One region of the Rhodococcus parequi genome, then DNA from elsewhere that is predicted to be linked to it. Evidence: riboswitches for the same ligand, from Rfam matches in the RefSeq annotation. Region 1 holds a riboswitch; the other holds the start of a gene.
The links. A riboswitch is a leader RNA that binds a small molecule or an ion and turns the genes downstream of it on or off. The one in region 1 is predicted to bind thiamine pyrophosphate.
Positions count from the first base shown of each region.

Region 2: linked by a shared signal. The riboswitch ahead of thiO (glycine oxidase ThiO) and the one ahead of ABEU20_RS10675 (TenA family protein) in region 1 are both predicted to bind thiamine pyrophosphate.

Region 1 is NZ_JBDLNV010000003.1:523,083-538,437, forward strand. It holds gene ABEU20_RS10625 (glycosyltransferase) at 3-893, opposite strand; gene ABEU20_RS10630 (glycosyltransferase) at 926-1,852, opposite strand; gene ABEU20_RS10635 (NAD-dependent deacylase) at 1,885-2,649, opposite strand; gene ABEU20_RS10640 (uracil-DNA glycosylase) at 2,752-3,624, shown strand; gene ABEU20_RS10645 (VOC family protein) at 3,749-4,267, shown strand; gene ABEU20_RS10650 (FAD-binding protein) at 4,362-5,900, shown strand; gene ABEU20_RS10655 (chymotrypsin family serine protease) at 5,978-6,673, opposite strand; gene ABEU20_RS10660 (ABC transporter ATP-binding protein) at 6,903-7,664, opposite strand; gene ABEU20_RS10665 (ABC transporter permease) at 7,657-8,472, opposite strand; gene ABEU20_RS10670 (ABC transporter substrate-binding protein) at 8,450-9,478, opposite strand; gene ABEU20_RS10675 (TenA family protein) at 9,475-10,212, opposite strand; TPP riboswitch at 10,200-10,296, opposite strand; gene ABEU20_RS10680 (carboxylesterase/lipase family protein) at 10,387-11,955, shown strand; gene ABEU20_RS10685 (nitroreductase family protein) at 11,952-12,584, opposite strand; gene ABEU20_RS10690 (DUF2470 domain-containing protein) at 12,654-12,950, opposite strand; gene ABEU20_RS10695 (MFS transporter) at 12,947-14,212, opposite strand; gene ABEU20_RS10700 (phospholipase D-like domain-containing protein) at 14,374-15,355, shown strand, end outside.
Region 2 is NZ_JBDLNV010000008.1:159,650-175,004, forward strand. It holds gene ABEU20_RS21645 (hypothetical protein) at 1-521, opposite strand, end outside; gene ABEU20_RS21650 (hypothetical protein) at 606-1,400, opposite strand; gene ABEU20_RS21655 (hypothetical protein) at 2,251-3,153, shown strand; gene thiD (bifunctional hydroxymethylpyrimidine kinase/phosphomethylpyrimidine kinase) at 3,306-4,157, shown strand; gene ABEU20_RS21665 (hypothetical protein) at 4,158-4,343, opposite strand; gene ABEU20_RS21670 (adenylate/guanylate cyclase domain-containing protein) at 4,418-5,284, opposite strand; gene ABEU20_RS21675 (M28 family metallopeptidase) at 5,349-6,806, opposite strand; gene ABEU20_RS21680 (dienelactone hydrolase family protein) at 6,839-7,657, opposite strand; gene ABEU20_RS21685 (GlxA family transcriptional regulator) at 7,748-8,740, opposite strand; gene ABEU20_RS21690 (ABC transporter permease) at 8,824-9,576, opposite strand; gene ABEU20_RS21695 (ABC transporter ATP-binding protein) at 9,573-10,532, opposite strand; gene ABEU20_RS21700 (pentapeptide repeat-containing protein) at 10,643-11,182, opposite strand; gene thiG (thiazole synthase) at 11,293-12,051, opposite strand; gene thiS (sulfur carrier protein ThiS) at 12,044-12,253, opposite strand; gene thiO (glycine oxidase ThiO) at 12,265-13,362, opposite strand; TPP riboswitch at 13,331-13,442, opposite strand; gene thiE (thiamine phosphate synthase) at 13,469-14,161, shown strand; gene ABEU20_RS21725 (hypothetical protein) at 14,168-14,602, opposite strand; gene ABEU20_RS21730 (glycosyltransferase 87 family protein) at 14,619-15,355, opposite strand, start outside.

The DNA.
Region 1 (15,355 bases):
GCTCACACGTAGAAGACCCGGTTCCGGATACTCCCGCGGATCCGTCCGGTGAACCCGGCGAGATAGTAGATCCACGTGCCGGTCGGCAGTTTCGTGACGGCCCGGGGCAGTAGCGGATTCCGCAGCACCAACAGGGCCGGCATGGCGAGGGCGAGTAGAGGATTCCGGCGTCTGTGGCCGCGGTCGCGGTACTGCACGTAGATTCCGACCTCGGACTGGGCCCACGCGAACTGCTGGCTCCACAACCCCCGGTAGGACGACTGGACTCGATAGGCCATCATCGCCTCGGGAGCGTGTCCGAAGGTGCAGCCCGCCAATTGGATTCGCAGGCAATAGTCCACGTCCTGGGAGCCCCGCACGTACTTCGTGTCCCACGGGCCGACCGCATCGACGGTCTCGCGCCACATTCCGAGGTTGCAGCTTCCGGCCACGGGGAACATGCCGGGCAGCTCGGTTCTCCGCTCCGGCGGGTTGACCGGCGTCCATGCGGCGGCTTCGACGGAGTTCAGGGTGAAGGTCTCCACCGGGCCGCTGACCGCGTCGAAATCGGCGGCGCGGCGGACGAGTTCGCGGAGCCATTGCGGGTGGGCCTGGTCGTCGGCATCGCAGTACGCGATGAAGTCCCCTGCTGCTGCGGCGGTACCCAGATTGCGGGCATGGGACGGACCCCGGGCGCCGGACGCGTCCACATATCGAAGTCGCAGCCGCTCGGCCAGTGGGTGGCCGGCGATATGGTCCCGCAGATCGTCCGTCGAGCCGTTGTCGCTGACCACGACCTCGAACGGATCCGGATAGTCCTGTGCGGCGAGCGCGGAGAGTTGGACGTCGATCACGGGAGCGGCGTTGTACGCCGGAATGACGATCGACACAAGTCGGGGCGAGCGTGCCTGCACGTGTCCTCCTCGATGGGGTGTGTCTTGATGTTTCATACGTAGAAGACGCCGAGATCGCGACTGCCCGCGACACGTCCGAGAAGCGCGCTCACATGCCAGAGCCATTGTCCGCGTGGAAGTCTCGTCAGGGTCACGGGAAGCAGCGGATTCCGAACGGCGATCAGGGCGATCAGCAGCACGAGATAGGGGACGGGGCGCCCCGACATGCACGTCGCGCGGTGGTCCCGGTACAGCTGTACCTCGCCCCGGCCGTACGCGAACGACTGGCGGCACAGCGAACGAAGGTCGTCGCGCAAGCGATAGTCCACCACCGCTCGCGGCTCCCAGCCCAGCGACCGGCCGCGCAGCTGCAGACGCCAGCTGAACTCCATGTCCTCGAGGGCGTACACGTACGAAGTGTCCCACCCGCCGATCTCGTCGAATACGTCACGCCAGATGCCCATGTTCCCGCCGCCGCCCCACGGGAAGCGGGCGTTGGCCGAGCTGGGCTGGGTTGTCACGGCCGAGAGCGGGCGCCACGCGGCGGAGCGTTCACTCGACAGGGGGCGACCGTCGAGGCCGCCGGCCACGGCGTCGAAACGTGCTGCGGCCTGCGCGAGGTGGCGCAACCAGTCCGGGCGGACGCGGTCGTCTGCATCGCAGAATGCGACGAAAGCGCCCGCGGAACGCGCGACCCCGACGTTCCGCGCGTGGCTGACACCCGGAGCGGTGGACGCATCGACGCACGACATCCGCAGCCTGTCTCGGAGCGGGTGGTGGAGCAGAAACTGCTCGAGCCCGTCGGTCGACCCATTGTCGGCGACGACTACCTCGAAGGCGCCGTCGTAGTCCTGCCGGGCGAGAGCGGTCAACTGGACGTCGATGATTCCCTTGACGTTCTTGGCGGCGATCACGACCGAGACCAGAGCGGGTGCCTTCCGGTCCGAGGCTGTGATTGCGGACGCGGGGCGAGGATGCACGACGCAATCGTATTGGCGGAGAAGTCGTCGCGCTACCGACCGTCGACGACCGCAGTGACGAGTGCCGGCAATCCCTCGGCGGCTGTGGTGCGCCACGAATGCTGTAGGTAGGGAGTCAGATCCGTCGGCTGAGGGTTGATCTCGACGACGGTGGTACCCGACTCGGCCGCGCGCAGCGGTAGTCCGGCCGCCGGATACACCACCCCGGACGTGCCGACGACAACCATCAGATCGCACGCGTCGACGGCGTTCTCGGCCCGCTCCCAGGCGTCCGTGGGCAGCGACTCGCCGAACCACACTGCGCCGGGCCGCACGGAACCGCCGCAGTGCGTGCATCGAGGCGGGGTGATCGGACCGGTGGGTTCCACGTCGAGGCCGCCGTCCGACGGGTGCGCGGTGCCGCAGGCACTGCAGCGCGGGGAGAACAGGCTCCCGTGTAGATGCGCGGCCACCTCGCTGCCGGCCCGCTCGTGCAGGTCGTCGACGTTCTGGGTGACGATCTGCACGTGCGCGTGCCGCGCCCACTCGGCCACCGCGCGATGGCCGGCGTTGGGCTGCACTAGGCGCACCAGTCCGGTGCGCCACTGGTACCACGCCCATACCAGGCCGCTGTCCCGCGCCCAGCCTTCCGGGCTCGCGAGTTGCTCGGGTGCGAACCGCTCCCACAGTCCCGTCCGGGCGTCCCGGAACGTCGGAATGCCACTCTCGGCCGACATCCCGGCACCGCTGAACACGACCACCCTCCGCGCGGCGCGAGCCGCCTCGACGAGCGCTGGATCGACCGGGTGTGCAGGCATACCGTCGATTGTGCGGGTCCGCGTCCGGCTCGTCCGCACCCGACTGGGTCGTGTCCCGCGGATCGGGTTGAATTGACGCATGCCTACCAGCGCGCGGAACCGATGACCGGCGAGTTGCTGCCGCACCCCGGCACCGGAGAGTTGTTCCCGTCCCCGGTGCCGCCCGGTACCGGGTGGCCCGGTGACCCGGCGGACGAGCAGACCCCCGTGGCCCGTTCGGCAGCCGACGTGGTCACGATGGCCGCGGACGCGAAGAACCTGCTCGAGATCGACGCCCGGATCAGCGTGTGCCGGGCGTGCCCGCGGCTCGTCGAGTGGCGTGAGCGGTCGGCCGAGACCAAGCGTGCGTCGTTCGCGAACCAGCCGTACTGGGGCCGCCCGATCACCGGTTTCGGGGCCGACTTCCCGAAGCTGCTGATCATGGGCCTGGCGCCCGCAGCGAACGGCGGCAACCGCACGGGCCGGATGTTCACCGGTGACCAGGCCGGCGACTGGCTGTTCCGGGCGCTGCACCGCGCGGGGCTCGCGACCAGGGCCGAGGTTGAGCATGCCGCCGACGGCCAGAAGCTGTTCGGCGTGCGGATGTTCTCGGCGGTACGGTGCGCACCGCCGGAGAACAAGCCGAGTATCGAAGAGCGGGACTGCTGCGCGGGCTGGCTCGACGCCGAGCTGGCCCGGCTGCTGCCGTTCGCGCGGGCCGTCGTCGCGCTCGGTGGGTTCGGCTGGGATGCGATCCTCGGCGCCGTGCGCCGTTCCGGCGGTACCGTGCCCACCCCCAAGCCCAAGTTCGGGCACGGTGCGGTCGCGGTCCTGAGCACCGCCGACGGCAAGCCGCTCAACGTGATCGGCTGCTATCACCCGAGTCAGCAGAACACCTTCACCGGAAGGCTCACCGAGAAGATGCTCGACGACGTCCTGTCCCGGGGACAGGAACTCGCCGGGCTCGGCTGGGGCTGCGGCGGATCGGGTCGCTGACGGCGCGTCCGGCGCCGGTGCACGCCTGTGACGCGTGCGTCCTCTCAGTGGGACAACAACTTGAATCACACCCGGTAAGGGTGGCTACCATCACACACCACGTCGAATGCCGTTGGAGGTGTGCATGAGTCGCGAGGTCCCCGAACCCGCTGTTCAGATGGGGTATGTGGTGGCAGACCTCGATGCCGCCATCGACCACTGGGTGACGCATGCCCGTGTCGGCCCGTGGACCGTCTTCCGCGGTGTGACGCTGAACGGTCGCTACCTGGGTGCCGACACCGTGGTGACCATGGACGTCGCGATGGGCTACACCGGCGACCTCCAGATCGAGCTGATGCAGATCACGTCCTCGATGCCCTCGCCGTACGCGAACGATTCGGGCGAGCCGCTCGTCGGCCCCCATCACATCGCGTGGATCACCGACGACCTCGAGTCCACTCTCGCCGAGGCCCGCAGTCGCGGGCTCGAGGAGCTTTTCGTGGCGGAGGGGCCGGGAACCCGGGTCGCCTACGTGCATGCGCCCTCCGAACCGGGCGTCGTCTTCGAATACATCCAGAGCGCCGGCATGCGCGAGATGCTCGCCTACGGCATCGAGCAGGCCCGCACCTGGGACGGATCGAACCCCGTGCGCCCGATCGGCTGATCGCGGCGCACTTGCCGGGGCCGCAGGGCCCCAACCTACTTCCGCATCGACAAGGCGGAGAACCCAATCCGGCGGCGCCGGGAAAGGCTGAACGATGGTCAACTGGAACGAAGAATGTGACGTGTTGGTGGCCGGGTCGGGCGCCGGTGGCGTCACCGGCGCATACACCGCGGCTCGCGAGGGCCTGGACGTGATCCTGGTCGAGGCGACGGACAAGTTCGGTGGCACCACCGCCTACTCCGGTGGCGGCGGTTTCTGGTTCCCGTGCAACCCGGTGCTGCAGCGCGCCGGCGTCGACGACACGATCGAGGACGCGCTCGAGTACTACCACGCGGTCGTCGGTGACCGGACCCCGCGCGAGCTGCAGGACACCTACGTCAAGGGCGGCGGTCCGCTGGTCGCGTACCTCGAGGAGGACGACGACCTGGAGTTCGCCACGTACCCGTGGCCGGACTACTTCGGTAAGGCGCCCAAGGCCCGCAACGACGGCCAGCGGCACACCATCCCGAGCCCGCTGCCGATCTCCGAGGTCGGCGACCTGCACAAGCTGGTGCGCGGTCCGCTGGACTTCGACCGCCTCGGCGCGGATCTGCCCGAGATGCTGATCGGTGGCCGCGCGCTGATCGGTCGTTTCCTCAAGGCGATCGGCAAGTACCCGAACGCGAAGCTGAACCTGAACACCCCGCTCGTCGAGCTGGTCGTCGAGGACGGCGCCGTCGCCGGTGCCATCGTCGAGCGCGACGGCGAGCAGGTCGCGATCCGCGCCCGCAAGGGCGTCATCCTGGCCGCCGGTGGCTTCGAGGGCAACGACGAGCTCCGCCAGAAGTACGGCGTCCCGGGCGCCGCCCGCGACACGATGGGTCCGTGGGGCAACATCGGCCAGGCGCACCAGGCGGGCATCGCCGTCGGTGCCGACACCGACCTGATGGGCGAGGCCTGGTGGTCGCCCGGTCTGACGCACCCGGACGGACGCTCGGCGTTCGCGCTGTGCTTCACCGGCGGCATCTTCGTCAACCAGGACGGCAAGCGCTTCGTCAACGAGTACGCGCCGTACGACCGCCTCGGCCGCGACATCATCGCGGGCATGGAGGACGGCTCGGTCACGCTGCCGTACTGGATGATCTACGACGACCGCGCGGGCGAGCGTCCCCCGGTGGGCGCCTCGAACGTCTCGATGGTCGAGACCGAGAAGTACGTCGACGCGGGCCTGTGGCACACCGCCGACACCCTCGAGGAGCTGGCCGCGAAGATCGGCATCCCGGCCGACAACCTGCTGGCGACGGTCGAGCGCTTCAACGCGTTGGCGGCCAACGACGTCGACGAGGACTTCGGTCGCGGTGAAGAGGCGTACGACCGCGCGTTCACCGGCGGCGGCCCGGCGCTCATCCCGATCGAGCAGGGTCCGTTCCACGCGGCCGCGTTCGGCATCTCCGACCTCGGCACCAAGGGCGGTCTGCGCACCGACACCGCGGCGCGCGTCCTCGACACCTCGGGCAACCCGATCCAGGGTCTGTACGCCGCCGGCAACACGATGGCGGCCCCGAGCGGCACCACCTACCCGGGTGGCGGCAACCCGATCGGCACCAGCATGCTGTTCAGCCACATCGCCGCGATGAACATCGCCGGCAAGTAGGCCGAAACGCACTCACGCGCCCCGCTGCCGGTTTTCCGGCGGCGGGGCGCGTGGCGTTTCGACGGCTGTTCGACGGCTCAGCTGTCCGTCACCGTGAAACCCTTGCCGACGGGGTTCGTCTGCGTGGCGATGCTGCCCAGCACCGCGGAGAAGTCGATGAACTCGAACGGGCCCCGGGTCATACCGACCAGTTGCGAACCGTTGACGAACGCGGGGCCGCCGGAGTCGCCGCCGTTCGCCGTGGCGAACGAGTTGATCCGCGGTGCTTCCTGTCCGTAGATCGGCCCACAGGTCAGGCCCGTCCTCACCCCGGCCTTGCACAGCATGCCGTCGGGATGCGACGGCCCGATGCTGTCGATGCGGGCCTCCGGTCCGTCCGAGGAGAGGACGGCGTCCGGGTTCAGTTCGATCACGACGTAGTCGATCAGCGGGTTGCGGTACGCGATGGTGCCGATCGGATCGCCGGTGCCGGACGGACCGAAGCGGTACACCGTCGACCCGTCCGGAAACTCGGTCGCGCCGCCCGCGGCCTCGGAGACACAGTGCCCCGCGGAGATCGCGATCTTGTTGCCGAGCGCGTCGGTGCCGACGACTCCGAGGGTGCAGTACTCCTGGTTCTGCATCGGGTTCGACGGACCGGCGTCGGGCTTCGCCGTCCATCCGATGCCGTTCGACACGGTGCCGGTTGCCGCCGACGCGGTGGGAGTGAGCGCCAGCGCCGGGGCCAGCGCGGCGAAGGTGGCGAGGGCGGTGAGCAGAACGCGTTTCGTCATCGTGAACTTCCTGTCGGGTGCCGACACCCGGGAGACGGAGCGGAGACCGTAGCGAGATCCGGCCGGCGGCGAAGTCGTCGTTTCCGACGCGCCATAACAGAAGGGTAACGGGGATGTCTCGATCCGTCGAGGGTGGCGGGGTGACCGTCTCGATCGCGCATGAACCGACCAGTTCCCTTGGTCGGCAGTCGATTCGGTGAACCCGACGTGGGGACCGTCCGGTACCGGATCAGTCCGCGGATTCCTGTTCCGCCAGCGCTCGGCGGGACTCCTCGTGCAGGACCTCGATGAGTTCGCGCTCGATCGCCGCGAACTCCGGTGACGTCACGATCGGCAGTTCCCTCGGGCGGGGCAGATCCACGACCACCTCACGACGGACGGTCGCGGGACGGGCGGACAGCACGACCACCCGGTCGGACAGGAACACCGCCTCCCTCACGTCGTGCGTGATCATCAGAACGGTCCAGCGGTACTGCTGCCAGACGTCCTGCAGCCAGGTCTGCATCTCGGTGCGAGTGAGCGAGTCGAGGGCTCCGAAGGGCTCGTCGAGCAGGAGGACGGAGCGGTCCTGGACGACGGTGCGGAGCAGCGCGGCGCGTTGCCGCATGCCGCCCGACAGCTGATGCGGTCGGGCGTCCTCGAAGCCCGCGAGCCCGAACCGCGGGAACAGTTCCGCCGCGCGGGCGCGGGCCTGCTTCCTCGGGACCCGCTGCACCTCCAAACCGAGCGCGGTGTTGTCGAGCACCGATCGCCACGGGAACAGCAGATCCTTCTGCGGCATGTGCGCGCATGTGGGAGCGGACACCGCGCCCGAATCCGGAGAGTCGAGCCCGGCGACGATCCCGAACACGGTGCTCTTGCCGCATCCGCTCGGACCGATCACCGAGACGAACTCGCCCGGCCGGACCGCGAGATCGATGCCGTCGAGCACCTGCCTGCTGCCGAAGGTCTTGGTGACGGCGGTCAGTTCGACGACGGGAGACTCAGCCACGACGGTCCTCCCTGCCGGGTGGCTGGATCCAGGGCGCGACGACCCGCTCGATCGCGAACGTGCACAGGTACAGCGCGACGCTGATCACCGCGGTCACCAGCACGGCCGCCAGTACCAGGTCGGTGCGGAACGAGTTCTTCTGGACACTCATGTAGATCCCGAGTCCGGAACTCGCGCCGACGTACTCGGCGAACACCGCACCGACGACGGCGTACGTCACGCCGATGCGCAGTGCGGTGAAGAAGCGGGGGAGCCCGGACGGCAGTCGCACGTAACGGAACTGCTGCCACTTCGACGCGCCCATGCTGCGCAGCAGCGCGCCGGCCTCGCGATCGGCCGAGGCGAACCCCTCGATCAGTCCGATCGCCATCGGGAAGAATGTCGCGAGGGCGATGACGAGGACCTTGGGTAGCAGGCCGAAGCCGAACCAGATGATCATCAGCGGTGCGATCGCAATGATCGGCAGCGTCTGCGACACCACGAACAGTGGCACGAAAGCCCTTCGCAGCCAGGGGGAGAAGTCGACGAGGACCGCGAGTGCCCACGCCACGACCAGCGACACCGCGAACCCGATCAGCGTCACCTGCAGTGTCGCCCAGGCGTGGACGGCGATGTCGTCGCGGTGAGCCCACCCCTGTGCGAGCACGCGTCCTGGCGACGGCAGCACCTGCGGTCGGATCCCGCTGACCGCGACGTAGACCTGCCACGCCGCGACGAGGACGATCGCGACGACCACCGCCGGCGCCAGTCGGCGGACCGGACCGACGGCGGTGGTCGCGTCGCGCTTACGGAGTCGCGAGGTACTCATCGGTGAAGTACGTCGACCAGTCCGGTTCCGTCGTCAGCGGTTTGCCGTCGGGGCCGGCGAGCAGCCCGTGCTCGTACAGGAACCCCGAGTAGCCGGCCCACAGTTCCCGCGTCTGGTTGCCGACGCGTCCCGAGGCGTCCTTCATGTAGTCCGCCGCCAGCATCCGCTGGCTCTCGACGACCAGCTCCTCGTCGCTGAACACCCCCGGATTGGCGGCGATCAGCGCCTGGGCGCCGCGGTCCGGGTCGTCGGCGGCCACCTGGTAGCCGCGCTGCAGCGCCTGGACGAACTTGCGGGCCTGTTCGGGATGCTCGGCGAGCCACTTCTCGTTGCCGTTCACGACGATCGCGTAGGCGTCCGGGAAACCGAAGTCGGTGTAGTGGAAGTAGCGCATCGGGGTGCCGCGACGGGCCGCCTCGACACCCTCCCAGGCGAAATACGACACCGTGAAGTCGGCCTGCCCGCCGTACACCGCCTCGTACGCCGAGGTGCCGAGTACGACGGTCTCGAAATCACCTGTGCCGCCGTTGTTCCGGATCACCTGGCGGAGCGTCTCCCGCTCGCCGGGGTCGCCGAAGCCCGCGTACGTCTTGCCGTCGAGGTCCTTCGGGCTCGCGATGTCGGCGCGGTCGGCCTTGACCCCGATGCCGGTCGCCCAGTGCTGCAGCGGCGCGAGGACCGAGACGGTCTGCGCGCCCGCGGCGCGGGAGAACGTGGCCGAATCCTGGAAGCTGGTGCCGAATTCGGCGTTGCCGGCATCGACGAGGGTGTCCGGCGACGTGTTGTTGTACGGCAGCACCTCGACGTTCAGGCCCGCGTCGGAGAAGAAGCCCTCCTGCAGCGCGACGTACAGCCCGGTGTGGTTGGTGTTCGGCGTCCAGTCGAGCGCGAACCGGATGGTGTCCCCGGAATCGTCGGAGCTCGCGCACCCGGTGAGGATGCTCATCGCGGACGCGACGATCGCCGACGTGGCCAGGACGCGGCGCAGCCGCGACACCGATGTCACGACGCCGGCCAGGGCTGCGGGTTCAGGGCGGTGTCCCAGAACATGAATTCGTACCGTGTCGCGACGACGAACGCGCGGATCATGGCCTCGCGCTGCTCGGCGGTCGCGGCGTCCGCGGCCTCGTCGACGAGACGGCGGGCCGTCGCCACGGACTCGTGGAAAGCCGGGTCGTCGTACGTGGTCACCCACTGGGCGTAGGGGTGCGACGGGTCGGCCGCCAGCACCTCGTGCGCGTCGGCGGCGAGGCGACGTCCCACCTCGGCGTAGATCCAGAAGCACGGCAGGACCGCCGCGGCCGCGACCGGATACGACTCGGTGGACGCGGTCGCGGTCAGGTACGAGACGTACCCCAGGCAGGCCTGTGAGTGCTCGGATGCGCCCGCACCCTCCGGCAGCACGCCGCTGCTCATGAGGCCCTCGTGCAGTTCGGTCTCGACGACCGCGGCGGTCGCGGCGGAGGTCGCCCAGAACGCGGCGGTCCGGGGATCGGGGGCCTTGGCCGCCAACAGCGCCAGGGCCTTGGAGTACTCGGCGAGGTAGAGCGAATCCTGCTCGATGTACGTGCGGAACACGTCGAGCGGCAGGGTGCCGTCACCGAGCCGGCGCAGGAACTCCATGTCGTCGATCGCGGCGCGCAGGACGGCGGTGCGGTCCCACAGCAGATCGGTGAAACGCGCGCCGTCGGTGGCGGCGGAGTGGACAGATGTGTCGTGGACAGGCGTTGTCATCGCCATGACATCCCTTCGTCAGCATTACCTGATGCAGGTTCCCGGGTGTGATCTCAGCCCCGCCCGTGCGGAGCACCCCGTGTCAGTGAACGAGCCGACCTTAGCACCGCAGGATTGGTACCTTGGCAGTCGGTCGGCAGCCCCGGTCGATGGCCTGCCGGCGGTGAGGAGGGCCGTGCGATGGAAGCTGTGGAGATCGCCTCGGCGCAGGCGCCCGGAGGCCTGGTGGTCGAGGCGCCGTGCGGACCGGTCCGCGGGTATGCCGACGGTTCGGTTTTCGCGTGGAAGGGGATTCCCTACGCCGCGCCGCCGATCGGGGACCTGCGGTTCCGCAGCCCGGCGCCGCCGGAACCGTGGGACGACGTGTTCGATGCGGGCGGATTCGGCGCGATGGCGCCACAGGGCCACGACACGTCGGTGCCCCTCGATCCGTCGATGCGTATCGACGAGGACTGCCTGACGGTCAACGTGTGGGCGCCGCGCCCGGACGGCACCCCGCGCCCGGTGATGGTGTGGATCCACGGCGGCGCCTACTGCCTGGGCTCGTCCGCCCAGTCGATCTACGACGGTCGCCTCCTGGCCGAGCGGGGCGACGTCGTCCTGGTCAGCTTCAACTACCGGCTCGGGACGCTCGGGTTCCTGGACCTGTCGTCGTTCTCGACCGCGGACCGGACGTTCGAGTCGAATCTCGGGCTGCGGGACCAGATCGCGGCGCTCGAATGGGTGCGCGACAACATCGCCGCGTTCGGCGGTGATCCCGACGAGGTGACGGTGTTCGGTGAATCGTCGGGCGGCGGGTCCGTCACGACGCTCATGACGGTGCCACGGGCCGAGGGACTGTTCCATCGCGCGATCGCGCAGAGTCCGCCGTCGACGTCGGTGTACGGCGCCGAGCGGGCGGCCTCCGTCGCGGCCCGGTTCCTCGAGATTCTCGACCTGCCTGCGGACCGGATCGGCGATCTCGCCGCGATGCCGGTCGAACACTTGGTGAAGGCCGGTGACATCCTCGTGAACGAGGTGCCGACGAAGGTGCCCGGCACGCTGGCGATGGCGCCGGTCGTCGACCGCGATCTCGTTCCGCACTACCCGGTCGCGGCGTTCCAGAAGGGGTACTCGCATCGGATCCCGCTCATCATCGGCTCCAACCGGGACGAGGCGTCGATCTTCAAGTTCATGCGCTCACCGCTGCTGCCCGTGAGCGCGGAGGCGGTCCAGCAGATGTTCGCCGGTCTCGCCCAGGACAACCCCGGACTCTCGGCGCTGCGGCTCGCGGAAATCGTCGCGGCGTACCCCGACAGCGCGAAAGCGCGAGGTGTCCTGGCGATCTCGCGGGACGCGGCGTTCAGGATGCCCGCCCTGTGGGTGGCGGACGCGCACAGCCGGCACTCGCCCACCTGGGTGTACCGGTTCGATCACGCCACCCCGCTGCTCCGGGCGGCGCGGGTCGGCGCGGCGCACGCGACCGAATTGCCGTACGTGTTCGGCAATTTCGGAACGCTCAATCCGGACCCCACCTTCTGGTTGGGCGGTCGCCGGAGTGCGATCGAGGTGTCCGGCCGCGTGCAGCGGCGCTGGCTGGCGTTCGCGCGGCACGGTGTCCCGGCCGCTCTCGACGGCTCCAAGCACTGGGCGCCGTACAGCGAGGAGACCCGGTCGACGCTGCTGATCGACGCGCACGACCGCCTCGTCGCCGACCCCGATCACGCGATGCGGGTGGCGTGGGGCGACCAGGTGATGGGGTTCAGCTAGCCCGACGGCGCCTCGACGAAGCGGTTCCAGCTGCGCACGTCGTCGACCGGGCGGCGCGACGCGGGCTTGAAGTCGGTGCCGAGCGTGTACGCGACGGGGAACAGCCCGACCTGGGTGTAGCCGTCCGGGATGCCGAGCAGGTCCGCCATCTGCTGTTCGCGCAGCAGGTGCACGGTCGTCCACGCCGAGCCGAGACCGCGGGCCCGCAACGCGAGCATGAAACTCCACACCGCGGGGATGACGGAGCCCCAGCGGCTGGCCTGCATGAAGACCTCCATCCCGCGGGCATCGTCCTTCAGCACCGGGATGGCGAGAGCCGGGACCTCGTGCAGATGGTCGCCGAGATACTCGACGGACGGCCGGATCCGACCGGACTGGGCGGGATCGGGGTTGCGCATGTTCGTTCGCCCCATCGCGTCGGCCAGACCCTCGCGGTACAGATCGGCGACCTGCGCGCGCACCGCAGGATCGTCGACGATCACCCAGTGCCACAGTTGGCGATTGGAGCCGTTGGGCGCCTGCAGCGCCAGACGCAGGCACTCGTCGATCAGATCGCGGGGCACCGGGCGGGAGAAGTCGAGGCGCTTGCGAACGGTCCGAGTGGTCGTGAGGGCGGTATCGAGGTCCACGTCGACGCGATCCTTTCGTCCGTCTGCAACGATCGTTGCAGACGGACGGACCATACCGTCGGCGGCCGGTCAGTGCTCGTTCGGCGCGACGCCCGTCTTCTCGCACGCCGCGCGGTACAGCGCCACCACCTCGGTGCGGATCGACGCCCGGTCGGTGACGGGTCCGAGCCACGGCACCCGCACGGTCCGCTCCACCCCGTCGACGTCGGCGACCCATTCGCCGGACTCGCCGTTTAGTCCCGTCATGCGGGCCGCGGTGGCATTCGGCTCGGCGAACGCCTGCACGATGAGCAGGTTGTCGTCGGTGTGGTCACCGTTCATGTGGCCGGTCACCGCGGCGATCACGCCGGCGTCGAAGGAAGTCATGACGGCGAGCCTAATCTCACCGTCGGCGGCATCCGATCGGCATCGAGCTCGCGTAGCACCGGCAGTGCGAAGCACACAGCCGCGACGGCGACCACGGGGATCGCCAGCACGAAGAACGTGCTGCGGATGCCGAGTTGGTCGATGAGCGGTCCGGCCAGCAGGTAGCCGAGCGGTCCGGCCGCGTACGCGGTGGACGTCATGACGCCGACGACGCGTCCGCGCATGTGCTCGGGGCTGCGGGTTTGCATGGCCCAGTTGGCGATCGGGCCGACGGGTCCGTACACCAGGCCGATCACGACGGACAGGCCGAGCAGCACCCACAGCGGCGGCAGGAATGCCATGCCGATCATCGCCAGGCCGAGGCCGGTGACGGCGACGAGCATCAGATTCCGGCGCTTGAGGTAGGGCGCGAGCGCGCCGTAGGACAGGGCGCCGACGAGTCCGCCGACGCTCATCGCCATCAGCACCCAGCCCAGCTGGGCGGGTTCACTGCGGTCGGTGAAGTACTTGGGGAACAGCACCGATTCGATCGGCATGTACAACGCCACGATCACCATGTCGACGAGCGCGAGCGTGCGCAGCAGGCGGTCGCGCCACACGAACCGCAGCCCCTCGAGCGTGCCGGTCCACATCGATTTCGGCCGCGTCGCGTGGTCGGGTCGGCCGGCGTGCTCGAGGCGCAGGAAGGCGATCGTCACGATCGAGAGCACGAAGCAGACCGAGGTGACCCACAGCGTGCTCTCCGGTCCGATCAGCGCGATCAGCAGACCGCCGACACCGGGGCCGATCAGGTAGGCGACGTTGTAGTTGGCCTCGTACAGGCTGTTGACGCGGTCCAGACGCCACCCGGCGGCCCGCGTAGCGGCCGGCAGCATCGACTCGCGCGCCGAGATCCCGGCGGGGTCGAACGTCGCGCCGAGCGCGGCGAGCACCGCGAGTGCCGGCACCGACAGCCCGATCGTGCCGGCGACGACCGGGATCGCGGCCACCGACAGCGCCGACAGCGCATCCGACGCCAGCGAGGTGGGGCGACGCCCGAACCGGTCGACGACGGTGCCCGAGAACAGGCTGGCCAGCAGTAGCGGCAGGGTGGCGGCGCCCGCGACGATCGCGGCGTCGGTCGCGCGCCCCGTTTGTTCCAGCACCAGCCACGGCAGCGCGACGATCACGATGCCGTTGCCCGTCGCGGAGAACAGTGTGGCGAGGTTGAGCAGGATCAGCGGCGAAAGTTGTCGGCTGCTCGTCTGGTCGGGGGTGGTCACGGCACGGGCCTTCGGTCGAACGGACGTCGTTCCGAAGCTAACAGCGCGGCGGCGGACGGTGCGAGCGGTTTTCGGGCCCGACGCCGCTGCATCGGTGTGGGCCCGGGTTCACACCCGGGCCGGGATGCGATGATCTCGGCGTGTCCCAGAACCGGATCCGAGTGACAGCGTCCACCCTGTGGCGCAGGGCCCGTGCCGTCGTGCGCCGCTTCTCGTCGGTATTCGGCCGATCCAGTCTGGCGCTGACGGGACGCCGTGAGCAGTTCGATCCGGCCCACCCGTGGTTTCTCAGTGCTGCCGAACGCGGCAACAGCGACACCCGCATCCGGGACTGGACGGACGGCAACGACGTCATCCCACTGATCCACGGCAAGGTCTACTTCGCGGCGTTGGCGGAGGCATTGGCCCGCGCAGGTTCTGACGACCTGGTGCTGTTCACGGATTGGCGCGGCGACGCCGACCAGGAGTTGGTGGACGGCGTCACGGTGGCCGATGCGTTCGCCGGCGCCGCCCGCAGGGGCGCGACCGTCCGAGGCATGATGTGGCGTTCGCACATCGAGACGCTGGGCTTTCCCGGTCGCCGCAACCGCAAGCTCGCGGAGGTTCTCGAGGGCGCCGGGGGCGAGGTGATCCTCGATCAGCGGGTTCCCGCGCTCGGCAGCCATCACCAGAAATTCGTCGTGGTCCGCTATTCCGACGCGAACACCCCGGATGTCGCGTTCGTGGGCGGTATCGACCTCGCGCGTGCCCGCCGTGACGACGCCGACCACTTCGGCGATCCGCTGAGCCGGCCGTTTCCACCCGAGTACGGCGAGACCCCGGCATGGCACGACGCACAGTTGCAGATCCACGGCCCTGCGGTGCGGGACGTCGAGGACGTATTCCGGGAGCGCTGGGAGGATCCGGCCGCGCTGTCCCGGCTGCCGTGGCACGCGGTGCCGGACATCCTGCGCGGTCTCACCCGCACCCCGTCCGAGCTGCCCCCTCCTGCCGCACCACCGGAGCCCAGCGGCACCTGCTCCGTGCAGTTGCTGCGAACCTATCCGCGGCGCCGGCCCGCGTATCCGTTCGCGAAGGAAGGCGAACGCAGCGCAGCCAAGGCGTACGCCAAGGTGCTGCACCGCGCGCGGAGCCTGGTGTACG
Region 2 (15,355 bases), on a different contig from region 1:
CCGCCACCGGTGGAGTTGAAGTTGACCGTCCCGGAGTTCGAGGCGGTCACCGACGGCTTCGCGTACGGCAGCGGCCCGATGGTGCTCGCCCCCACCGTGATCGAGCAACCACTCGACGGCACCGTGACCACCGCGCCGCCTGCGGGAATGATCAGTGAACCCTGTGGAGATGCACCGTCATGGTCGACCTTCAGCTTCCACGTCCCGCTGGCAGCGACCGTCACCGGCTGGCCGTTGAGCGTGCAACTCGACAGACTCACACTGCTGATGTTGATGTCGATCCCGCCAGTGGACGGGTTGACGTTGCCGGGCGCAGCCGGGGTCGTTCCGGTGCCTGACACATTCGTGCAGCGCATGGTGTATCCCGGGGTGAGAATCCGGAGATCGCTGCTGGTTGCGGTGACCGGCGTGTTCGCGGGAGTGATCGTTGTCGACGCGTACGCCATCCCCGCTGCCGTCAACGTCGCGACCGCGGCGACGGCCAGAACCGCACTACCCCGGTTGAGAACTTTCGTTGCCATTCGTTTCTCCTTCGTGTGAGGTGGAGCCCCGTTCGGATGAACGGTCGAGTGGAAAGGCTTCGATGAATCGATTCGATCGCGGCGCTACAGCAGCTCCCATCCGGCGGCGTTGTAGACGGAGCTGGTGGTGGAGAGGGAATTGCCCGAACCACCTGACGGCAGGTTGGCACGTTGGTTGACGGCCCAGTTGAGCGAGCCGAAGAGACCGCATCCGGTGGCGCCGGGCACCGCAAAGTTGGTGGCCTTGTGCGTCGCCTGGGGCCAGACCCCGCCCGGGACCCCGGGAACCGTGTCCGAAATCCACTGCGCAGCACCAGCATCTTGGAGCGCCAACGAAAGCCGGATCGGATTGGAGGCAGAACCGATGTAGCAGTTGTTCCCCAGGAGCGGGTTGGTCAACTTCAACCGAACCGGAAGCTCGACACCGAGGGTGTACGGCTGCACCGACGGCAAGGCCACGGCTTCGACCGTCGCCTGGATGGCCGTCGGGCCGAAGTCCTCGGACGAACCCGTTCCGAGTGCGCCACCGGGGACACTGATCGACTTCGAGTACACACCGAACTTGCCATCATTGGCGGCGGGAACGAAGACCTGATTGGTCGGGTGGGTCGGATCCGGCTGACTGACGCCGCCGGCAATCATCAGGCTTCCATCCGCAATCTGGACGTTGAGGCTGCCGACACGCATAGTGCCGTCCCTGACCACAACCGTCATGCAGGTGCCCAGGTCGGTGGCAGGGTCGTAGACCTTGTCCAGCTGGCAGGTGTCCCAATTCTTGAAGTCGTACTTCGCCCCCGATACCGGGGCGGCTGCGTCCGCCACACCACCCCCGACCAGAGCCAAAGCTGTTGCCGCACCCAGGATCACGGAGCGGGTCATGAGTTTTCTCACGTTGAACCCCCATTCGGGTACACACCCGGCCAGATTCGATTCGAGCAAGACTCGACATCGCTGATCGAGTGCATTTCTCACGGAAGAGCATCGGCTCGATATGCACTGCACCTCGAGCACGATGCATGACGTTGGGGTGAGTCGGGTGCGCTGCTGGCGTAAGTCCGGAACGAGCGGGGTTGTGCCCGTTCCTGATCTCCCCCGAGATTCCCCATCCTGAGCCGGACCTGATGTCGGCCCGACTGCGTGCGCGTAACAGATCGTCACACACACGACGCCTTCGCGTGACAGTTTCGACAATTACCCCGGCCGCTGCCAAGCAGGCCCTCAGCTGGACGGGCGTTCAATAAATGTTGCGCCCCTTGTCATTTCCGAGATCCACGCAGGTCGACAGTCCGAGATACCGGTCGGCCGATATTCGCCTGGGCGCACGACTTCCAGCAAGGGGCCGGCCCTGGCCGTGACGACACCCGACCTTTCAGGTCGCCTTTTCGGTCAATGCCAAAGTTTGTACTGCAGTACAGTTTCGGTGTACCGCAGATAGATTTCGCCGATCCTCCCGAAACCGGCACATGACATCCGCTGTGTGTGTGACGATCTGTTACACGCTCGCAGTCGGACTGCAACAAGGTCCGGCTCTGGACGGGGAACATCGGGGGATTCGGATGAGCGCATCTGCGCCCCATCTCGATCCGGGGCACGCCCGACTCACCTCGACGCCAGGCGTCGCCAAGGCCCCTGCCAGGGCGGCGCCAACCTGTCAGTAGTGCACTCGGGCAGTCACAGCTGGGTTCGACCGAACCTCCTGGCCGAGTCGACATCCGTATGGGGGAAGTACATGCGAAAGAACACCACCCGCTCCGCCGTGCTGGCGGCCACCGCCGCGCTGGCCCTGGTCGGCGGCGGCGTCGCGAACGCCGCCGGATCGGCCGAAGGCAGCTCCGGTAGCAGCGGCAGCCTGTCCAGTTCCGAAGGCAGCAGCGGCTCGTCCGGCAGCAGTGGCTCCTCGACCGGATCGTCGGCCGCACCCGGCACGCCATACGAATTCGAGAACTGGGACACCTGCCGGCTCGATCTGGTCTACAACCCCGTCACCGACCTGGGCACCTGTATGACGGTCGTGGTCAGGGACGGCACCATGCGCATCGGCAACCTCGACGTCGCGGTCCCCGACGGCAGCCTGATGATCGCTGGCGGCGTCTCCCAGGACGCCGACGACCCCACAATCCAAACCTTCGTCCCGGCCGCCGACGACGGCAAGTTCGGCGTGTACGCCAACCCGATCACCGTTCCCGGCGGAGCATTCGGCGCCGCCTCGGCCGAGACGTTCGGCCCCACCGCCATCCAGGCAACCGTCGAGGCCGTCGCCCTGCCCGACGTACAGCCCTACACCCTCGCCATGCAACTTCCGGTGCGGCTCAAGCTTTCCAATCCGCTCCTCGGCGACAACTGCTACATCGGCTCCGCCGCCACCCCGATCAACCTGTCCCTCGCACTCGTGGGCAGCGCCGGACAGGCCGAATGGATCTCGGACAACGGCCCCGACGTGCCCGGCGGCGTCTGGCCGCAGGCACCCCACACCGCCACCGACTTCGCCGTCCCCGGTGCCTCCGGTTGCGGCCCGCTCGGCTCGCTGAACTGGGCGGTCAACCTGCGGGCGGGCCTGCCCTCCGCGGGCGCCGGTAACTCCCTGTCCACCACCAGCGCCGTCTACAACGTCGGCGGATGGGAATTGCTCTAGTCCTGATCCGCCCGCATCCCCTGATCCACCGCTGACCTCGTCCCGGTGCCGGTATCCCGCCGGCACCGGGACGACTCACGTCGTAGATGTCCCAGCCGCACGACTCACACCACCGTCCGTCGCACCCGCCTCGCCTGGGTAGGCTCGAGGCCGTGAACTACCTGCCCCTGACGCCGACCGGCCAGACCCCGATCCGCGCCCTCACCATCGCCGGCACCGACTCCGGCGGCGGTGCCGGCATCCAGGCCGATTCGCGCACCATGGCGATGTGCGGGGTGCACGCGTGCGTCGCGGTCGCCGCGGTGACGGTGCAGAACTCGGTGGGCGTCAGCGGTTTTCACGAGATCCCGCCGGAGACGGTCGCCGCGCAGGTGCGCTGCGTCGTCGAGGACATCGGCGTCTCGGCCGCCAAGACCGGCATGCTCGCGTCCACCGCGATCATCGAGGCCGTCGCGCAGGTGTGCACCGAGGTGGGCATCGGCCGCGACGGCTCCATCCCGCTGGTGGTGGACCCGGTGTGCGCGTCCATGCACGGCGATCCGCTGCTGCACGCCGAGGCACTCGACGCCGTCCGGAACACGCTCATCCCGATCGCGTCGCTGGTGACGCCGAACCTCGACGAGGTCCGCCTCATCACCGGTATCGAGGTGGTCGACGACGCCACCGCCCGCCGCGCCGCCGAGGCCCTGCACGCACTGGGCGCGCAGTGGTCGATGGTCAAGGGCGGGCACCTGCGCTCGTCGACGTCGAGCACCGACCTGCTGTTCGACGGCGACGCCTTCCACGAGTTCACCAGCCCGCGGATCGACACCGGCAACGATCACGGCGGCGGCGACACCCTGGCCGCGGCGGTGACGTGCGCGCTCGCCAACGGCTACGCGATGCCCGACGCGGTCGCGTTCGGCAAGGAATGGGTCACCAAGTGCCTCGAGGCGTCGTACGACCTGGGCGCCGGGCACGGTCCGGTGTCGCCGCTGTGGCGACTGGATCCGAAAAACGCCTGATCAGCGCGAATAGTCGCGCAGGGTCATGACGAAACCGACCGCCACCACCGGCACCGCGAGAATGTAGACGGTGATCCGGAACCACGTGGGCCCGTAGTAGCTCACCGCGATCGCGGCCGCCAGCGCCGCGATGATCATCAACACCCCGTAGAAGGGTGTGCGCTGCGGATGCCCGGACTCGGTCACGTTCCCCAGTGTGCGCGCCGGGCGTCGGGGGCGGCAACGGTTTCCCGAAGTCGTCCGAATGGTCCGCTAGGCCGTCACCGCGGTGCGGGCACCGGGCGCAGCACGTAGACCCGCAGGTCCTCGGGCACACCACGCTGCGGCGCCGCCAGCAGCCCGCGCCGGTAGCGCCGCGCGACCAAGCCCAGCTGGGCGAGGCGCTCCTCGCCGATCGCGTCGTGCGTGTTGCCGGAGACGACGACGTTGCCGTTCCCGCCGAGCTCCATCATGCGGGCGGCCACATTGACGTCGACGCCGAACCAGTCCGCGCCGATGGGCTGTGGGGCGCCGGTGTGCAATCCGACGCGCATGCGGGGTCGGTAGCCGGTGTGGTCGAGGGTCGCGAGCGCCGCGCGCGCCGCGAACACCGCCTCGACGGCCCGGTCGGGGTGGTCGAACACCACCATCAGCCCGTCGCCCAGACGTTTGACCACCTGGCCACCGCGCGCGATCATCGGCGGCTCGATGGTGGCCGCCACCTCCCGCAGCAGCGACAGCGTCGCGCCGTCGCCCACCTGCAGCGACCAGCTGGAGAAGCCGACCAGGTCGGTGAACACGATGGTGACCTCGCCGTCCGCGGGGCTGCCCCACGTCTTCTCGAGCACCGCCTGCAGCACCTGCAGCGCCGCCATACTCACCTCGCGCGACGCCCCTGCCCCGGTGTCGATCATGCGGGCCGCAGCCCGGGCGCCGCCGGGACCAGCCGTCGAGAGGGGGTCGCCGAATGCGGGATCACCGGGCAGTGAGCGCCTGATCCGGCGCACGGCGTCGACCAACTGGGGTTGCCGGTCCGCGTCGCGTACCCACTTCGCCACCGAACCGGTGACCTTGGCGTAGCCGCCCTCCGTGCCGGAATCCGTGGGGGCCGGTTCCGGTGTGGCGTCGCCCTCCGGGTCGTCACTCACCCCGGCAAGAGTAATCGTGGCCGGGTCGTCTCGCAGAACTGCCGCGTGACGCCGGTTTCGGCGCCTACTTCCCCACATCGGCCCGCGCCGCGCTCCGGGCGTCGCCCGCCGGCGGCACCCCGTTCACGCCGTCGGTCGACTGCGCGTAATGCCCGATGCCGTACCCGATCGCTTGCGCATTGAGCGCCAGCGCGGTGCGGTCGATGTTGCCGACGGTGTCCTGCGCGGTGTGGTAATTCGGGTCCAGCATCGCGTCGGCCTCACCACCCCACTGCTGCGCCTGAGCTGGTGTCTTCTTCTCCTCGGCGCCGGTGAACAGGCCGCCCGCCGGGATGCCGGCCGCGATGAACGGGCCGTAGTCCGACCGCCCGTCGAAGTCCGTTCCGCCCGGCGTCACCCCCAGCTGCAACACGATCGCCGCGAACGTGCGCTCGATCCCGGCCGATCCCTCCGGCCCGGGGCCTTCGCCGACGTTGTCGGAGTTGTCGCCGTCGTACACGAAGTAGCCGGCGTTGTGCGAGCCCACCATGTCGAAGTTGAGGTACAGCGCGATGTCGGCGCGCGCCGCGTCGTCGAGACCGTCGACGTACGCCGTCGATCCGTTGAGCCCCTCCTCCTCGGCACCCCAGAAGGCGAACCGCACCGCGTTCGCCGTGTTCGGCTTCGCGCCGAGCTGCCGGGCCGTCTCGAGCAGCGACGCGACACCCGAGCCGTCGTCGTTGATGCCGGGGCCGTCCGGCACCGAGTCCAGATGTGCGCCCGCCATCACCACGTTGCCGGAATCGCCGGTCTTGGTCTGCGCGATCACGTTGCGGGACTTGACCGTTTCGACCGTGGTGTCGAGTGTGAGGGTCACGGCGTCGCCCTGCCGCAGGGCGACGCCGTCGGCCTTGCTGACGCCGCCCGTGGGGATCCGCGCGTCCGCCTTCGCCCCCAACGTGCCGCCGGGTAGGCCTTCGTCCTCGTTGTCGGCGACGAGCACGGCCACCGCGCCCCGGTCGGCCGCGACCTGCTGCTTCTGCGCGAAGGGGCAGACGCCGCGATCCACCAGCACCACCGCGCCCGTGACATCCAGGCCGTCGTAGTCGGTGGCCTCGCAGCCCGGGGTCTCGTCCGGCGGCGCCGGCACCAGCCGGGCGGTGAGCCCGCCCTGCGGTGTCGCCGGCGAATACGTGAGAGCCTCGACCGGCACGTCGCGGCCGGCGAACGCCAGCGTCTGGGTGTGCGCGTCGAATCGGTCGACGTCGAATTCCGGTGTCTCGACGTCGAATCCGGTGCCCTCGAGCTGTCCGACGACGTAGTCGACGCTGGCGTCGTAGCCGGGGGTGCCGACCGAGCGGTTGCCGCCGTTCTCGTCCGCGATCCGCTGCAATTGCTCGAGATCGCCCATCACCGCGTCCGCGTCGATCGCCGCGGCCAGGCCCGGACCGTCCACGGGTGGGCCGCCCTCGTCGGGATCGCTGCATCCCGCGAGCAGCAGCGCACCGGACAGCCCCGCGACCAACCCCACCCTCACCCGCATGCGGGCAGAGTACCCCGATCGGACCCGGCTCCTCAGTCCCTCAGCCGCATGGCGAGGAAGGTGAGGATCTCGTCCCGCGCCGCGACGGTGGGCTGGCCGGCCTCGTCGATCAGGTGCGCCGTGACGACGCTGTGCGGGCTCGCGATCACGTGCTCGAAGAACGGCGACGTCTCCGGATTGGCGGCGCTGTCGGGCAGCACCCGCGCCTCGAACCGGTCGCCGAGGGCCCGCTCGTACGCCGCGAACCGCTGTGCGCGGCAGAATTTGTCGCCCTGGAACCGATAGGCCAGCACCGTCAGGTCGTCCTTCTCGAGACGTTTGCGCACCGACGCGAGTTCCTCCGGGCCGCTGTCGATTCCGTCCGGATCGTCGAGCGGCAGCGACGGCTGCGAGAGCACCGGCGCCAGCATCGCGGGCTCGAGCATCATCGACAGCGCGAAGTTGCCCGTGAAACACATGCCGATCGCCCCGACGCCCGGTCCGCCGCACTCCCTGTGTGCGCGGCGGGCGAGCACGCGCAGCCACGCGACGGCCGGGGTGGTGCCGTCGGCGCCGAGCGCCCGGAACTCCGCGCTCACACACGCCCGGCGGAGCACCGCCACCCCCTCCTCGACGCCGGGGACGGCGCCGTCCCGGCCGAACAGCGACGGCAGGTACACGGTGAAGCCGGCGTCACGCACCCACCGCCCGAACCGGGCGACGTGCGGGCTGATCCCCGGCATCTCCGGCATGACGATCACCGCCGGGCCGGTGCCCGCGACGTACACGGTCTTGGTGACGCCGTTCTCCTCGATGCTGCGCCGCTCGAAGTCGTCGAGCGGATCGTCCTCGTGCAGGCTGCGTTGGGGCACCGGTGTCCTCCGTGACCGATCGATGGTGGTCCGGTCAGTCTGTCCGGGCCCCGGCACGACGGGGAGAGGCGACATCGCCACCATCGGTGGCTACATCGCCACGGAGCTTGCGTCGCCATGGAACTTCCGGCGGTAGTCGGCCGGATTCATCCCCACCTGCTCGACGAACAGGCGTCGGAACGTGCCGGCGTCGCGGTACCCGACGCGTTCGATGACACGGGCCAGCGGCAGATCCGTGGTCTCGAGCAGGTTCCGCGCCGCCCGCACCCGGGCCCGGCGGAGGAACTCGAGCGGCGACTCCCCCGTCTCGGCTCGGAAGCGCCGCAGCAGCGTCCGGGTGCTCACGTGGAACGCGTCGGCGAGGCGGCCCAGGTCGTAGGGTTCGGCCAGGTGCTCCACCAGCCACGCCGCCACCTCGTCCGCGAACGGTCCGCGCACCGACGGCAGCATCGAGTCGACGATGTACGGCGCCTGGCTCGTTCGGTTCTCGGCCACCAGAGTGATCCGCGCGGTCGCGCGGGCGATATCGTCGCCGAGGTGTTCCCGGACCAGTGCGGTCGCAAGGTCCAGCGCGGCGCTGAACGCCGCGGTGGTGGTGACCGTCCCGTCGGTGACGATCAGCGCCTCGGGGCACACGGTCGCCCGCGGATAGCGTCGGCCCAGGCGAGACGCGAACAGCCACGACGTGGTCGCCCGCCGCCCGTCGAGCAGGCCGGCCTCGCCCAGCAGGAACGCGCCGACGCACACCGACGCGACGCGGGTTCCCCGGTCCGCCGACACCCGTAGGAACGTCGTCTCCCGCTGCAGAGAGTGCAGGCGCGCCGCGACATCCTCGGACGGCACGAGTTCGAAGCCGGGGACGATCACCCGATCGAACCGGTGGTGCCAGCGCCTGACGCCGATCGGAAAGCCGCCCGCCGCGGAAACGGGTTCGGCGGACGCCGCGATCACCGACACCCGGAACGGATCCTCGGTCGCCGCGCCCGTCTCCCGCGCAACACGATTGGCGATGCGCAGCAGATCCGTGAACACGAAGATCTCCGCCGCCAGACAGCCCTCGTAGGCCAGCACCCCGATCCGCATCGCGTCACCCTCCCGTCGTCCGGGCCGAACATAGCCGAAGCGCCCGGCCGAAAGACTTCGACCGGGCGCTTCGAGAGCGGTACTCAGGCGTCGCGCTTGTTCACCACGAACAGGCTCGCACCGAACACGATCGCGACGAAGGCCGCGAAGTAGAGTAGGCCGCCCCACGGACCCCAGTGGAAGTCGAACGCGCCACCGTTGCCGAGGAAGTAGTTCACGTTGTTGAACGGACCGAACTCGCCGACATACTTGCCCACCTTGGGGATGATCGTCGCGAGGCTCTCGATCACCAGCGGCCACAGCAGCAGCAGCGAGATGGCACCCGCCGACTGACGGATCAGTGTGCCGACGCCCACCGCCAGCACGGCCAGGAGTGCGTAGTAGATCGGGATACCGAACAGTTCCCGGGCATTGTCACCGCTGCCCATCGACAGCGTCTCACCCGACGTCGCCTGCGCCACGAAGAACGACGCCAGGGCGATGACCAGACCGAGGACCGCCGCGATCGCCGCCAGCAGCGCTGCCTTCCCGCCGATCACCTGGGTGCGGCGCGGGATGGCCTGGAACGTGGTGCGGATGACGCCGAACCGGTACTCGGTGGTGACCGCCAGCGCCGACATGATCATCACGAGCATGGCGCCGAACTGAGCGGCACCCGCCTGCGTGTAGGCGACGGTGAACTCGCCCATCGAGTTGTCGCCCGACGACACCAGCGACTTGTAGGCCACGCCCATGATCGCCGCGAACCCGACGCTGACCACAACGGCGATGAGGCTGCACCACATCGGCGACTTGGTGGACGTGAGCTTGATGCGCTCCGCATTCAACACGCTCATCGGAGCGCACCTCCCATGTTCTGCGCGGCCGGCTGACCGGCGATCTGCGCGTGGTACTGCACGTCGTCACCGGTGAGCTTCATGAACGCGTCCTCGAGCGAGCCCTGCTTCGACGCCAGCTCGTGCAGCACGATGCCGTTGGCTCCGGCGAGGGCGCCGACGTCGTCGGTCCGCGCTCCGGCCACCAGCAGCGCCGGCTGGTGATCGGCGCCCGGGTCCTCGTGGACGGCGAAGCCCTGCGCGGTGAGGAGACCGCGGAGCGCGTCGAGCTGGGGGCTGCGCACGCGCACCGACGAATCCGAGGCGCGGTCGACGAAGTCCTTGACGCTGACGTCGGCGATGAGGCGGCCGCGTCCGATCACGATGAGGTGCTCCGCGGTGAGCGACATCTCCGACAGCAGGTGGCTCGACACCAGCACGGTGCGGCCCTCCGCGGCCAGGCTCTGCATGAACTTGCGGATCCAGACGATGCCCTCGGGATCGAGGCCGTTGACCGGTTCGTCGAACAGCAGCACCTTCGGATCGCCGAGCAGCGCGCCCGCGAGGCCCAACCGCTGCGACATGCCGAGCGAGAACCCGCCGGCCTTCTTCCCCGCCACCTCGCTGAGGCCCACGAGGCGCAGCACCTCGTCGACGCGCGACATCGGCAGCGAGTTGGCCGCGGCCATCCACTGCAGGTGTGCCTTCGCCGAACGGTTGGGATGCACCCACTTGGCGTCGAGCAGCGCGCCGACCGTCCGCAACGGCTGCTTGAGCTGGTGGTACGGAACCCCCTCGACCAGCGCAGTACCCGACGTCGGCGTGTCGAGGCCGAGGATCATGCGCATGGTCGTCGACTTGCCGGCACCGTTCGGGCCGAGGAAGCCGGTGACGATTCCCGGCTTCACGGAGAACGTGAGATCGTCCACCGCTTTCGTCGACCCGTAGGTCTTCGTCAGTCCCCTCACTTCAATCATGCGCACCACTCTGCCCGAAACGCCCCTACCTGCGCATCGGTCTCGGGTCTACGCGCGTGTCATACCCAGGGATGACTTGTACCCCGAGGCGGGTGGGGGATCACCCCGAGTCAGTCCCGGACGGCACCGTCGGGCATCGTCACGTCGGTCAGATCCGCGCCGCTGACGTCGGCGGTGGAGATCCGCGCCCCGGTCAGGTCGGCGTGCGCCAGGTACGCGCCGGTGAGCCGGGCCCCGGTCAGATCGGCATCCTCGAGATGCGCGCCCGTCATGTACGCCCCCGACAGGTCTGCGCCGGTCAGGTTGGCGTGCGCGAGGTACGTCGACGTCAGGAACGACAGCGTGAGCACGGCGCCGTTGAGCTTCGCGTTGGTCAGGTACGCCTTGCTGAAGTCGGCGTCCGCGGCGACGGCCCCCGAAAGGTTGGCGCCGTTGAGGTTCGCGCCGCCGAGCTCCGCGAACGTCAGGTCCGCCCCGGAGAGATCCGTGCCCTCCATGTTGGCGCCTGTGAGATTGGCCCCAGCGAGGTCCGCACCGGAGAGATCGAGGCCGTGCAGATCCGGCGCGTCGGGCAGTTGGTCCCGTCGGGCGTTCCACGCCACGACGTCCGAGCGGAGCAAATCCAGAAGGTCGGTACTCAACGTCGTCATGGCATGCCCTCCAGGCACTCGAACCAACGGAGCAAGTTGCCGTCGAGCCTAGCCTGAATCCGCGCCGGGCCTGGGATTTCGATCAATCCGTGATCCGCGGCGCGCCACACTTACATCGGCGACGACGCCTGCGCCCAGAACCGCTTGGGGATGCGTCCGGCATGCCGGGCCTCGTAGCCGGCGACGACCGCGCCACGCATCGCCGACGCCATGAGCGCCGGATCCTTCGCGCGGGTGACGGCCGTCGCGAGCAGCACCGCGTCGCAGCCGAGTTCCATCGCGAGGGTTGCATCGCTCGCGGTGCCGATACCGGCATCGAGAATGACGGGGACGTTCGCGGCATCGACGATCATCTCGATGTTGTGGGGATTCGAGATGCCCAGACCGGTGCCGATCGGTGAACCCAGCGGCATCACCGCGGCGCACCCGACGTCCTCGAGGCGCTTCGCGAGCACCGGGTCATCGGTCGTGTACGGCAGGACGATGAAGCCGTCGTCCACCAACTGTTCTGCAGCGCTGACCAATTCGATCGCGTCGGGCAGCAGGGTGCGTTCGTCGGCGATCACCTCGAGCTTCACCCAGTCGGTCTCGAGCGCCTCCCGCGCGAGCTGCGCGGTGAGCACGGCCTCGGCGGCGCCGCGGCAACCGGCGGTGTTCGGCAGCGGCGCGATGTCGAGCCGGCGCAGCAGGTCCAGCACGCCGGTGCCGCCCGCGGCGTCGACGCGGCGCATCGCGACGGTGGTCAGTTCGGTGCCCGACGCGACCAGCGCCTCCTCCAGTACCGCGAGGTTCGCCGCGCCGCCGGTGCCCATGACGAGGCGCGAGCCGAAGGTGCGATCGGCGATCGTCAGCTTGCCCACGTCAGCCACCCTGCACCGCCGTGAGGATCTCGATCTCCCAGCCGCGGCCCACCGATTCGGTCCACCGGCCGCGCGGGAACACCGCGCCGTCCACCGCGACGGCGATGCCGCGCTGCGGCAGGTCGAGGCGCTCCAGCAACTCCGTCACCGTCAGGGGGCCGTCGAACTCACGGTCCTCCCCGTTGACGGTGATTCCGATCAACTCACTCATTCGAACCTCACTCATGCCTTCGCGGGTGAAAATCGTTCGGCGGTGGCACTTTCCGCCTCCGCCAGGGGCCTGCCGTCGAGGATCGCGACCGTCGCGTCCGCCGTCACCGGGGTCATCAGGATGCCGTTGCGGCCGTGCCCGGTCGCCAGCACCACGCGGTCCGACACGCGTCCGATGATCGGCAGGTTGTCCGGACTCATCGGGCGCAGACCGGCTTTCGCCTCGTACAGCTCGTACTCGCCGATCGCCGGCATCAGCGCCTCGGCGTCGGCGATGAGATCACGTACACCGGCGACGGTGACCTGGGTGTCGTGTCCCGACTCGTACTGCGTGGCGCCGACGACGATCCCGTCGGCGCGCGGAACCAGGTAGGACGGGCGTCCGTGCACACTGCCGCGGATGGTGCGCAGCGGCGCGGGCGTCACGCCCGGCCGGGCCCGCAGCCGCAGGATCTCGCCCTTGACCGGGCGCACCGGCAGGTCGGGCCACAGCTGCGCCGAGTGCGAGCCCGCCGCCAGCACCACCTGGTCGGTGACGAGCTCGTCGAGATCGGTCACCGCACGTTCGACCAGTTCGACCCCGGCCGCGATCGCCGCGGTCCGCAGCGCACGCACCAACAGCCGGTTGTCGACGGCCAGTTCGGTGGGTGCCTGCAGTGCCAGCCGGATCCCGCGCCCCAGCGACGGTTCGAGTTCGCGAATCTGCGCCCGGTTCAGGATGCGCAGCTCGTGGCCCTGCTCGGCTACCCAGTCGGCGATCGTGTGCAGGTCGGCGGCGTCGGCCGCGTCGAGCGCGACGGTGAGCGAATCGTCGGACGTGAACAGTTCCAGGTCCGCGATCCGCTCGAGTTCGGCGCCGAAGTCCGGCCACCGCTGCAACGACGCCGCGCCCAGCGCGAGTGCCTTCTCCTCGCCGGGCCAGCCCTCCGACAGCGGCGCCAGCATTCCGCCGGCCACCCACGACGCTCCGCTACCGGGCGCCGGGTCGTACAGCGTCACCGCCCAGCCGCGCTGCGCGGCACGCCACGCGACGGACAGACCGATGACACCGCCTCCGACGACGGAAACCGATCGGGTCAATTCTCTCCACCTCACTCCCTGCGCCGGCATGATCCGGGTCAGGTATGACGGTCGGGGCCGGCAGGCCCCCTCTCAGCCCCGTATCCCTCGGGACTCCCGTGTTGATTCGTCCGCACTAGAGACTACCGTTCGAGGTGTGCATGCTTCCCAGTCCGTCAAGCACCTCACACCGCGCGAACGTCTCGCCGACGCGCGCCTGTACCTGTGCACCGACGCCCGCCGCGACAAGGGCGATCTCGCCCAGTTCGTCGACGCCGCCCTCGCCGGTGGTGTCGACATCGTCCAGCTCCGCGACAAGGGCTCGACCGGCGAGCGCGAGCTGGGGCCGATGGAGGTCAAGGAAGAGCTGGCCGCGCTCGCGGTGATCGGTGCAGCAGCCCGCCGCCACGGCGCGCTGCTCGCCGTCAACGACCGCGCCGACCTCGCGCTGGCTGCGGGCGCCGACGTCCTGCACCTGGGCCAGAACGACCTGCCGGTGCACTATGCGCGGCAGATCGTCGGACCCGACGTCGTGATCGGCCGCTCCACGAACAACCGCGCGCAGGCCAGCCTGGCGGCGATCGAAGAGGACGTCGACTACTTCTGCACCGGTCCGGTGTGGGCCACCCCCACCAAGCCGGGCCGGGCCGCGTCGGGGCTCGAACTGGTCCGCAGCACCGCCGAGGCGCAGCCCGCCCGGCCGTGGTTCGCGATCGGCGGCGTCGATCAGGAGCGGCTGCCGGAGATCCTCGAGGCCGGGGCCACCCGCATCGTCGTGGTCCGCGCCATCACTGCGGCCGACGACCCGGAAGCCGCCGCGCGGGCGCTGTCCGACGCCCTGCGCGGCTGAGACCGGTCAGCAGTTCCCGGAGATCCCGGACTGCACCGACTGCTCGATGAGGTCGCGGGCCTCGGCCGGCACGTCGTCCCACGTCGCGGTCGCCGGGTCGAGCGTCGGCTGACCGGCCGCCACGGCCTGCTGGTTGTACGCCGCGACGACGGTTCCGCCGTTCGCCTTCAACATGTCGAGGAACTCGGCGCCCTTCGCCTCCCGGTCGAACGGCTGGCCGGTGGTCTCGGCCTGCTGCTCGGTGGCGTCGAGGTAGGCGACCACCTGCGCGCACATCACCGAGACCGCGGTGTCCTGCGCGTCGGCGCCGGCGTCGGCGGTGACGGTCGTCCGGCCCGCATCGTTCGTGGTGTCCTTCGAGTCGGAGTCGCCACCGTCGCTGCAGCCGGTGAGAACCAGCAGGGCGACGGGGACGGCGGCGATCAGATGTCGAATGCGCATGCCCCGAATGGTGGCATCACACCGCTTCGGGCTCGCGCACGGGTGTCCGGTTCTCGGCGACGGGATCGGGATCGCCGCGGAACGCGATCACCGCGGCACCGACGAGAACAGCCAGGTAGACGAGCAGATAGACGTTCATGAGGACGTCTGCGACGGTCCACCACGGCGGGAACAGGAACAGGCCCACCACCACGTTGTCCTCTTCCCACCGGTACGGCCACGCGCCCGCCGCGGCGTACACGACGACGGCCGCGGTCCACCACCAGCGGTTGGTCAACGTCCGGTGCACGACGTAGACGAGCAGCGGGACGAACCACACCCAGTGGTGGCTCCACGAGAACGGCGACACCGCGGCGGCGGTCAACCCCGCAACGGTGACCGCGAGGAGCGACTCGCCCCGCCGGTGCAGTCGCACCACGATCCACATGCTCGCCGCGACCACACCGATCGCGAGGACGAGCCACAGCGCGACGGGTGCGGGCTTGCCGGTGAGGTGCGCGATCACACCGCGGATCGACTGATTGGACGGATGCGTGTCCTCCGCGATGCGCGTCGATTCGAAGAAGGTGTCCGTCCAGTACTGCTTCGAATCGTTCGGCAACACCAGCCAGCTGATGCTGACCGTGGCCACGATGGTCGCGACCGCCACGGCGGCAGCACGCCACTTCCGCAGCGCGAGGTAGTAGAGGACGAAGTAGCCGGGCGTGAGTTTGATGCCCGCCGCGACGCCGACGCCGATGCCCTTGAGCCTGC